Regions from separate parts of the Actinomadura sp. NAK00032 genome, predicted to be linked through region 2. Evidence: riboswitches for the same ligand, from Rfam matches in the RefSeq annotation. Region 2 holds a riboswitch; each other region holds the start of a gene.
What was found. Region 2 has a riboswitch for cobalamin ahead of cobN (cobaltochelatase subunit CobN). Riboswitches for the same ligand answer to the same signal wherever they lie in the genome.
Positions count from the first base shown of each region.

Region 1: another riboswitch for cobalamin. It lies ahead of HUT06_RS41805 (ribonucleoside-diphosphate reductase subunit alpha); the one in region 2 lies ahead of cobN (cobaltochelatase subunit CobN).
Region 3: another riboswitch for cobalamin. It lies ahead of HUT06_RS24845 (ABC transporter substrate-binding protein); the one in region 2 lies ahead of cobN (cobaltochelatase subunit CobN).

Region 1 covers NZ_CP054932.1:9,056,449-9,059,715, reverse strand. The annotation lists gene HUT06_RS41815 (YcnI family protein) at 1-614, opposite strand, end outside; gene HUT06_RS41810 (hypothetical protein) at 692-1,348, opposite strand; cobalamin riboswitch at 1,510-1,654, shown strand; gene HUT06_RS41805 (ribonucleoside-diphosphate reductase subunit alpha) at 1,793-3,267, shown strand, end outside.
Region 2 covers NZ_CP054932.1:5,722,611-5,725,877, reverse strand. The annotation lists gene cobJ (precorrin-3B C(17)-methyltransferase) at 1-35, opposite strand, end outside; gene HUT06_RS26720 (precorrin-8X methylmutase) at 35-655, opposite strand; gene HUT06_RS26715 (precorrin-3B synthase) at 652-1,746, opposite strand; cobalamin riboswitch at 1,818-1,941, shown strand; gene cobN (cobaltochelatase subunit CobN) at 1,994-3,267, shown strand, end outside.
Region 3 covers NZ_CP054932.1:5,329,742-5,333,008, forward strand. The annotation lists gene HUT06_RS24835 (ABC transporter ATP-binding protein) at 1-497, opposite strand, end outside; gene HUT06_RS24840 (iron ABC transporter permease) at 505-1,611, opposite strand; cobalamin riboswitch at 1,744-1,874, shown strand; gene HUT06_RS24845 (ABC transporter substrate-binding protein) at 2,003-2,992, shown strand; gene HUT06_RS24850 (iron ABC transporter permease) at 2,998-3,267, shown strand, end outside.

The DNA.
Region 1 (3,267 bases), 3.3 Mb from region 2:
GTCCCGTCCTCGGACGAGGCGGCGGCCTCGGCGGCGGGCTTCTTCTCGGCGGTCAGGCCGACCGTGGCGGCGCCGCCCTTCGGGGTGAGCTGGAGCGTCGGCGCCGGGTGCTCGGGTTCGGCGGCGCCCTCGGCCGGCGCCTCCTCCCACTTGACGACCTCGCCGTTGGAGTAGGTCTGGTCGGCCTTGAACATCAGCTGGTCCGTGTCGGTCGGGAGCGGCCCCATGGAGACGTCGAACTCCTCGAACCGACCGGCCTCGATCTTGCCGCCCGACCAGGTGATCGTGGTGACGGCCTCGGTCAGCTCGCCGCCGTGGGACTGGATCGGCTTCGGCAGCTTGGACTTCTCCGCCTTCACCGTCCAGCCCGGGGTCGGCCGGACGGACACCGACGCGAGCGGGTGGTCGACGGGCAGGTGCACGACGACCTTGGTCGTGGCGGCGTTGTCGCGCTCGTTCGGCACCCGGAACGAGACCTTGGCGTAGGAGCCCTGCTCGGCGCTCTTCGGGTTGGCGGTGACGTGCGCGGACGCGGCCGTGGCCGCCCCGAGCACCGAGAGGGCGGCGAGGGAGACGATGGCGCCGGCGCGGCGCGCGGGCACGGTGAAGGACATGCGGGAACTCCGTTCGAGTCGTACGGGAAGAGCCGGATGCGCCGTGGATCGGCGTCCGGTGACGTACGGCGCGCGCGTCAGATGTGCGCGAGCGCCCTCGAACGGAACGGGGGACCCCGCCGGACGACCTGGTGCCGCAGCGCGCGGTCGACGGCGGGGACGGCGGCCGGCGCCGGGGCGGGGACGGCCGGGCGCGGCGGCCCGGCCGGTTCGATGGTGAGCAGGGCGAGGAGCAGCCGGACGGGACGGTCGGCGGCCGCGGCGACCCGCCGGGCCATCGTCCACACGGACCGTTCGCCGCGCCGCAGCCACCAGGCGGCGACCAGCGCGGCGACGCAGTGCGCGAGCGTCATGGCCAGGCCGTTGCCGCCATGCGCGGCGGTGGCGCCGGGCATCGCGGCGGCGTCGGTCATGGCGGCGTGCATCGCCGGGGTGTGGCCCGCCATGGCGGGCATGGGGTGCGCGGCCGGATCGGCGGCTGCGCCCGTGAACAGCGTGTGCAGGGCGAACTGCCCGCCGAGGAGCCCGCCCAGGATCGTGCCGAGCGAGCGCTCATGGCCCGCCAGCATCAGCGTCACGCCGACGACCGCGCCGAACCCCATCGTCCCCGCCCAGAGCGGGACGGCCGCCCCGCCTGCGAGGACGTGCCCGAGCGCCGCCAGCGCGACGCACACGGTGGCGAACACCACCGCGCGTGCGGCGCGGAACAGGGGCTGCGGGGAACGCTCCGACATGACGGCACCATCGTGCCACCCCGGTCCGCGACCGTGTACCCGACCCCGGAAACCCACGGCGACACGCCCAACATCTTGGGGTTGCGCATTGATCGCAAACAAGATGTAGGGTTCAACCCCGTGCTGGTACGCCCCCGCCGCCCGGCGGCGGGGGCGTCGTGAGAGGGAACCCGGTGCGATTCCGGGACTGCCCCGCAGCGGTGAGCGGGAACGACCGCCGTCATGAGCACTGGGCCCGCCGGGCCCGGGAAGCGACGGCCAGTAGGACGTGCCTGACAGGTGCGCCGCCCGCGAGTCCGAAGACCTGCCCGCACGAGAAGGTCCGGGGGTCGTCCCCTCGGGCCGACACGTCCAGGCTTCGCGGGTGGGCCGGGGGCGGAGCGCGGCATGCCGTCGCGTCCCGTTCGCATGCCTCCGCGAGGCGGCTTGCGAGGGGAGAAGCACGTGACACAAGTGTTGGCCGACGCACCGGCGGCCGGGGGCATCGCCGGGGAGGTCGAGGCCGCCTGCGCCGGGGTACCGGATGTGGCGGCGGGGCGCGTGCTGGCCGCCGTCCGGTCCGGCGACGGGCTGGACACGGCGGCGCTGCGGGATCTCGCGATCGCCGAGGCCGCCGCCCTGGTGGCCGCCGAACCCGGCTACTCGAAGGTCGCCGCGCGGCTGCTCGGCGCCCGGATCCGGGACGAGGCGGCGTCCGCCGGCGTCACGGCGTTCGCCGAGTCGGTCGCCGCCGGGCACCGGGAGGGCCTGCTGGCGGACGGTCCGGCCGCGTTCGTCGCCGCCAACGCCGCCGCACTCGACGCGCTCATCGACGACGGCGCCGACGACCGGTTCGAGTACTTCGGGCTCCGCACCCTCTACGACCGGTATCTGCTGAGGCATCCGCGTTCGCGGCTCGTCCTGGAGCGTCCGCAGCACTTCCTGCTGCGCGTGGCATGCGGCCTCGCCGACACGGTGGACGAGGCGGCGGACCTGTACGGCCTGCTCAGCACGCTGTCGTACCTGCCCAGCTCGCCGACCCTGTTCAACTCGGCCGCGCGCCGCCCGCAGCTGTCGTCGTGCTTCCTGCTCGACTCGCCGCGCGACGAGCTGGAGGCGATCTACGAGCGGTACGGGCAGGTCGCGCGGCTCAGCAAGTACGCGGGCGGCATCGGCATCTCGTGGACGAAGGTGCGCTCGCGGGGCTCGCTGATCCGCGGCACGAACGGGCACTCCAACGGCATCGTCCCGTGGCTGCGCACGCTGGACTCGTCCGTCGCCGCCGTCAACCAGGGCGGCCGCCGCAAGGGCGCCGCCTGCGTCTACCTGGAGCCGTGGCACGCCGACGTCGAGGAGTTCCTCGAACTGCGCGACAACACGGGCGAGGACGCGCGCCGCACCCACAACCTGAACCTCGCCAACTGGATCCCGGACGAGTTCATGCGCCGCGTCGAGGACGACGCGCCCTGGTCGCTGTTCGACCCGAAGGAGGTCCCCGAGTTGGCCGACCTCTGGGGGGACGAGTTCGACGCGGCGTACCGGGCGGCGGAGCGGGACGGACGGTTCGTCCGGCAGGTCCCGGCCCGCAAGCTGTACGGGCGCATGATGCGCACCCTCGCGGAGACGGGCAACGGATGGATGACGTTCAAGGACGCCGCCAACCGCGCCTGCAACCAGACCGCCGAGCCCGGCGAGCCGCCCGTGGAGGGGCGACCCTCCACACCACCCGAAAAGAGGGTCGTCCACCTCTCCAACCTGTGCACAGAGATCCTTGAGGTGACCAGCGATGGCGAGGCCGCCGTCTGCAACCTCGGATCGGTGAATCTGGCCGCGCACGTGACGCCCGCCGGGGTCGACTGGGAGCGGCTTCGTTCAACGGTCCGCACCGCCGTCCGCTTCTTGGACCGCACCATCGACAGGGGCTTCTACCCCACGCCGGA
Region 2 (3,267 bases):
GGGCCGACGCCCACGCCGAACAGCCGTCCCGCCATCACTCCGCCTCACTGGCGACGGCGTTGACCGCCGCCGCCGTCATCGCGCTGCCGCCGCGCCGCCCGCGCACCACCAGGTGGTCGAGCCCGCTCGCGGCGAGCGCCTCCTTCGACTCGGCCGCGCCGATGAACCCGACCGGGATCCCGAGCACCGCCGCCGGACGCCCCGCGCCCGCCGCCACCAGCTCCAGCAGCCGGAACAGCGCGGTCGGCGCGTTGCCGATCGCCACGACCGACCCCTCGAGCCGGTCCAGCCACAGGTCGAGGGCCGCCGCGCTGCGCGTGGTGCCGAGCCGCTCCGCCAGCGCGGGCACCTCCGGCTCGCCCAGCGCGCACACCACGTCGTTGCCCGCCGGCAGCCGCGCGCGCGTGATACCGGACGCGACCATCCGCGCGTCGCACAGGACCGGCGCGCCGTCCAGCAGCGCCGCCCGCGCCCGCGCCACGACCCCCGGCGACCAGCCCAGATCCCGGACGAGGTCGGTCATCCCGCAGGCGTGGATCATCCGCACCGCGACGCGCGCGACGTCGTCCGGCAGGCCCGACAGGTCGGCCTCCGCGCGGATCGTCGCGAAGGACCGCCGGTAGATCTCGGCGCCGTCCCGGACATAGTCCATCACCGCTGCTCCTCAGGCATCCTCAGCACGACCGGGCCGCGGGGCGTCCCGCAGCGCCGCTCGCATCCCGCCCAGTGGACGGGCGTCTCGGGTGCGCGCTCCAGCCCGGCGACCCACCGCCGCGCCTCGCCCAGCACGTCGCCGCGCGACTTCGCGCAGCCGGGGCTCCCGGTGCAGGCGGTGACCCCGACCCACGGCGACGCGGCGTCGACCGCGAACCCCGCCGCCGCGAGCACCGCCGCGACCTCGCCGGCCTCGCCGGAAGTCAGATCCCGCAGCACGACGCTCCGCCACGGCGTGACCCGCACGCTGCCCGAGGACCCGGCGAGAGCCTCGGCCCGCGCGCCCGACAGCCGACCGAGCGGCGGCACGACCTCCAGCGCGACGAGCCCGTCCCGCTGCCGGACGATCCCGGCGTACGGGGGCCGGGGCTCAGGGGGCGCGCCGGGTTCCTCCGCACTCGCGCCGAGCCGTCCGGCGACGAGCCGCGCCCCGTCCGGGACCTCCGAGACCCGCCACGCGTCCCCCCGGACGTCGAGGAACGCCGCCGCGGCCGCGACCAGCGTCGCGACCGCGTCACCGGCGGGAACGGAGACCCGTGCCCCGGCGACGCGGAGGCCGTCCGGCGCGAAGGTCAGGTCGGCGTCCACGGCGGCCGCGTCGCCGGTGCCGTCGTCCAGCGCGAACAGGAAGCGGCCCGGCAGGCCGGCCAGCCGCGGGTTCGCGCACAGCGCCCGGTCGAGGGCCGCGACCAGCGGATCCGTCGCCAGGACGCCGTGCCGGCCGCGCCCGCCGAGCGGGGACGCGACGATGTTGCGCACCCGCTCGTGGGACGGCGACGGCAGCAGCCCCGCCGCCTCCAGGCGCGCCGCGAGCGCCGCCGGATCGCGGACGCCGCGCAGCTGCAGATTGCCGCGCGAGGTGAGTTCGATCACGTCGCGGCCCAGCTCGCGGGCGGCGGCGCCGAGCACTTCGAGCTGCGCGGACGACACCGCGCCGCCCGGCACCCGGACACGCGCCAGCGGCCCGTCGGCGGCGTTGTGGGTGCGCAGCGCACCGGGGCACGCGTCGGCGTGCGGTCTGACAATCGGCACGGGGAGGATGTTAACCACACTTTGCGGGCGGGCCGCGCTGCCGTACTGTTCTCCCCAGGCGATGGCAATGGGAGGAAGCCGGTGTGAATCCGGCGCGGTCCCGCCACTGTGACCGGGGAGCGAACCCCGCTTGAGGCCACTGTCCGCACGGACGGGAAGGCCGGGGCGAGCATCGATCCGGGAGCCAGGAGACTCCTGCCGTCGCGACACCCGCTACCGGGGCGAGGACCCCAGGGGAGGAACGGCCGTGTCCGCTGGCACCGTGCTGCTGCTGTCGACGTCCGACACCGATCTGCTGAGCGCCCGCGCGTCCGGCGCCGGCTACCGGCTCGGCAATCCCGCCCGGCTCACCGCCGCCGACCTGCCCGCACTGACCGAGGGCACGGGCCTCGTCGTGGTCCGGCTGCTCGGCGGGCGGCGCGTTTGGGAGGACGGGCTCGACGCGCTCCTCGCCGGCCCCCGCCCGGTGGTGGTCCTCGGCGGCGAGCAGGCCCCCGACGCCGAGCTGATGGAGCTGTCCCGGCTCCGCGGCGGGGTCGCCGCCGGCGTGTGCGCCGAGGCCCACGCCTACCTCGCGCACGGCGGGCCCGCCAACCTCGCCGAGCTGCACGCGTTCCTGTCCGACACCGTGCTGCTGACCGGGCGCGGGTTCGCGCCCCCGGCCGCGACGCCGACGTGGGGGCGGCTCGAACGCGAGCCCCGCACCACCGAGGGCCCCGTCGTCGGCGTGCTCTACTACCGCGCCCACCACATGGCCGGGAACACCGCGTTCGCCGAGGCGCTGTGCGCGGCCGTCGAGGACGCGGGCGGGCAGGCCATGCCCGTCTTCTGCTCGTCCCTGCGCACCGCCGAGCCCGCGCTGCTCGACACCCTCCGCCGGGCGGACGCGCTGGTCGTGACCGTCCTCGCGGCGGGCGGGTCCAGGCCCGCGACCGCCGGGGCGGGCGGCGACGACGAGGCGTGGGACGTCGGCGCCCTCGCCGCGCTCGACGTCCCGATCCTGCAGGGCCTCTGCCTCACCACCAGCCGCGCCGCCTGGGAGGACAGCGACGACGGCCTGTCCCCGCTGGACGCCGCGTCGCAGGTCGCGATCCCCGAGTTCGACGGCCGGATCATCACCGTCCCGTTCTCGTTCAAGGAGATCGACGAGGACGGCCTCACCGTCTACCGGGCCGACCCGGAGCGGGCGGCGCGCGTCGCGGGGATCGCCGTCCGGCACGGCCGCCTGCGGCACACCCCGCCCGCCGAGCGCCGCGTCGCGGTGATGCTGTCGGCGTACCCGACCAAGCACTCCCGCGTCGGGAACGCCGTCGGGCTCGACACCCCGGCGAGCACCGTCCGGCTGCTGGCCCGCCTCCGCGACGAGGGCCACGACCTGGGCGGAGGCTTCCCCGGCGTCGGCGACGACGCCGCGGGCCTGGACGGCGACGCGCTCATCCACGCGCTCATCGCCGCCGGCGGCCAGGACGAGGACTGGCTCACCGAGGAGCAGCTCGCGGGCAACCCCGTCCGGATCTCCGG
Region 3 (3,267 bases), 390 kb from region 2:
TTGGTCGGCTCGTCGAGCACCAGGTGCGCGGGCTGCTGCGCCAGCGCGCGGGCGATCATCACGCGCTGTTTCTCGCCGCCGGACAGCCGGACGAAGACCCGGTCCGCCAGGTGCCGGGCGCCGACCCTGCGCAGCGCGGCCGCCGCGATCCGGTGGTCGCCGGCGCCGTTGCGGGAGAACGTCGACTGGTGCGGCGCCCGGCCGAGCATGACCATGTCGGCCACGGTCAGCGGCAGGTCGCCCGCCGACTCCTGCAGCACGACGGCGACCCGCCGGGCGAGTTCGCGGTGGGGCAGGGAGTCCAGCGGGCGCCCGTCGATCAGGACCTGCCCGCTGCGGGGCGGCACGATCCCGGTGAGCATCCGGACCACCGTCGTCTTGCCGCTGCCGTTGGGGCCGAGCAGCCCGAGGATCCGGCCGGTCCCGGCCCGCACGTCGACGTCGCGCACCACGGTCGCCGCGCCGTAGGCGTAGCTGAGCCCGCGTCCTTCGATCATGGCTGTCTCACTCGCTTCCGGCGTGCGGGCGGCGGACCAGGATGAGCAGGAACGGCGCGCCGACCAGCGCGGTGATGATGCCGATCGGCAGTTCCTGCGGGCTGAGGACCATGCGTGCGGCCAGGTCGGCCCACAGCAGGAACGTCGCGCCGATGAGCGCGGCGACGGGCACGGCCCGGCGGTGCGTGGCCCCCACGACGCGCCGGGCCAGATGCGGGATCACCAGCCCGACGAAGCCGATGCTGCCCGAGGAGGCCACCAGCACCCCCACCGCCAGGGACACCAGGACCAGCAGCACCAGGCGGAACCCCGCCGGCGAGACGCCCAGGGTGTGCGCGGTCTCGTCGCCGATCGCGAGCGCGTCCAGCCGGCGTCCCCACAGCGTGAGCAGGACGGTCACCAGCACGACTGCCGCCACGACCACGAACAGGGGCGCCGACCAGTGCGCGAGTGCCAGCGTGCCCAGCAGCCAGAACAGCACCGACCGCGACCCCTCGGCCGAATCGGACGCGAAGATCAGGAAGCTGGTCAGCGCGTAGAGCGCGTACCCGACGGCCACCCCGGTCATCAGCAGCCGGGTCGAGGTGATCCGCCCGGCCGTCCGGGCGATCACGAACACCAGCAGCGACGCGGCCAGCGCGCCCAGGAACGCGGCGATCTGCAGCGCGTGCTCGCCCCACCCCGCGCCGAACCCGAACAGGATCGCGGCGGCCGCGCCCGCCGAGCCGCCGGAGTTGACGCCCAGCAGGTACGGGTCGGCGAGCATGTTGCGCACCATCGCCTGCAGCGCCATGCCGGTGACGGCGAGCCCGGCGCCGACCGCCGCCCCCAGCAGCACGCGCGGCAACCGGACCCGCCACACGATCGAGTCGTGCGCCGGACGCCAGGTGACCTCGGCCGGGCTGCCGACCAGGTGGTGGCCGACCACGTCGAGGACGGTCGTGGGCGGCACCGCCACCGCGCCCATCGCGACCGCGGCGACGACCGTGGCGAGCAGGACCGCCACGAGCCCGAGCAGGAGCAGCAGGTACCGGCGCCGCCGGGAGGACGCCCCCAGGTCGTCGCCGCCGGAGTCCGGCAGCGCGACGGACGGGACCGCCGATGACGAGACCATGCATCCCCTCAGTTATTGCGAGCTATATGCAGTAACTAATGACATGCAGGAGTGTCCTGTCAAGGGAGATCATCATGTGACGCGGCGCTCACCTGCCGGATGTGTCACGATGTGCGGAGTAGGCGACGGCGGAACGAGGAAGCCGGTGCGAATCCGGCGCGGTCCCGCCACTGTGATCGGCGAGCGGATCCCGAACCATGCCACTGCCCGCGCACGCGGGTGGGAAGGCCGGGACGAGCGTTGACCCGAGAGCCAGGAGACTCACGCGGTCGCCTCCTCGATCGGACTGGGGCGGATCTCCCCAGAGAGGAGGGGCTGTATGCCCATGGGTTCGGCATGCCCGGCACCGCGCCGGACGGCGGCGCACATCTCACGCTCGAAGGCGCTCTTGGTGACCGGCGTGCGCGGCGGGCGGGCGCTGGCCGTCCTGGCGATGCTCGTGCTGCTGTCGGCCGGCTGCGGCGGCGCGGAGCGCGTCACGGGCGGGACGTCCGGTTCGCCGCCGGACGGGTTCCCGGTGACGGTCGCCAACTGCGGGGTGACGACCACGTACCAGCGGCCGCCGCGGCGGGCGGTCTCGCTCAACCAGCACGCGACCGAGGTGATGCTGGCGCTCGGCCTGGAGAAGTCGATGGTGGGGACCGGCTACCTGGACGACGAGGTGCTGCCGGAGTTCCGGCGGGCCTACGACCGGGTGAAGGTCATCTCCAGGGAGTACCCCTCGTTCGAGACGCTGCTGGCGGCCGAGCCCGACTTCGTGTACGGGGGCTGGAAGAGCGCCTTCGACGAGAAGGCGGGCCGCGGCCGGGCCGCGTTGCGGAAGGCGGGCATCGACACCCGTCTCAACATCGAGGAATGCCCGGCGGGGCCGGTGACCGCGGCCACCGCCGAGGAGGAGATCCGGGCCGTCGCCGAGGTCTTCGGTGTCCCGGACCGGGCCGAGCGGCGGATCGCCTTGATGCGCGCCGTCCTGGACGGGGTGAAGCGCGCGCTGTCGGGCGCCGCGCCGGTCAAGGTGGCCGTCTACGACAGCGGGGACAAGACCGCCTTCACCGCGGGCGGCGCCGGGATCGGCAACGAGATGATCCGGCTGGCGGGCGGGACCAACCTGTTCGCCGACGTGGACAAGCCCTACGGGAACGTCTCCTTCGAGCAGTTCGCCGAGCGCGCACCGGACGTCGTCCTCATCTACGACTACGGCGAGCAGTCCGCCGAGGACAAGAAGAAGTTCCTGCTGAGCAATCCCGCGCTCAAGGACGTCCCCGCCATCAGGGACCGGCGGTTCGCGGTGCTGCCGCTGTCGTCCACGGTGACCGGCGTGAGGGTCGCGGACGCGGTGGCCTCGCTGGCCCGGCAACTGCACCCGGACCGCTTCGCGTGACCGGCGTGACCGAAGCCCGCGGCTCCGGCGCCCGGACGGCGGCGGCCGCGCCCGCTCCGCGCCGCCGGCTCCCCTACCCGCTGGTCCTGGCGCTGCTGGGTGCGCTGGTGCTGGCGGCGGCCACGGCGGGGATCTCGGCGGGCTCGGTCCGGCTGCCGCCCGAGCAGGTCTGGGGCATCCTGCTGCACCGCCTGCATCCGGCGCTGGCCGCCCCGGACTGGCCGCCCGTCCGCGAGACGATCGTGCTGGACGTCCGGCTCCCCCGCGTGCTGCTG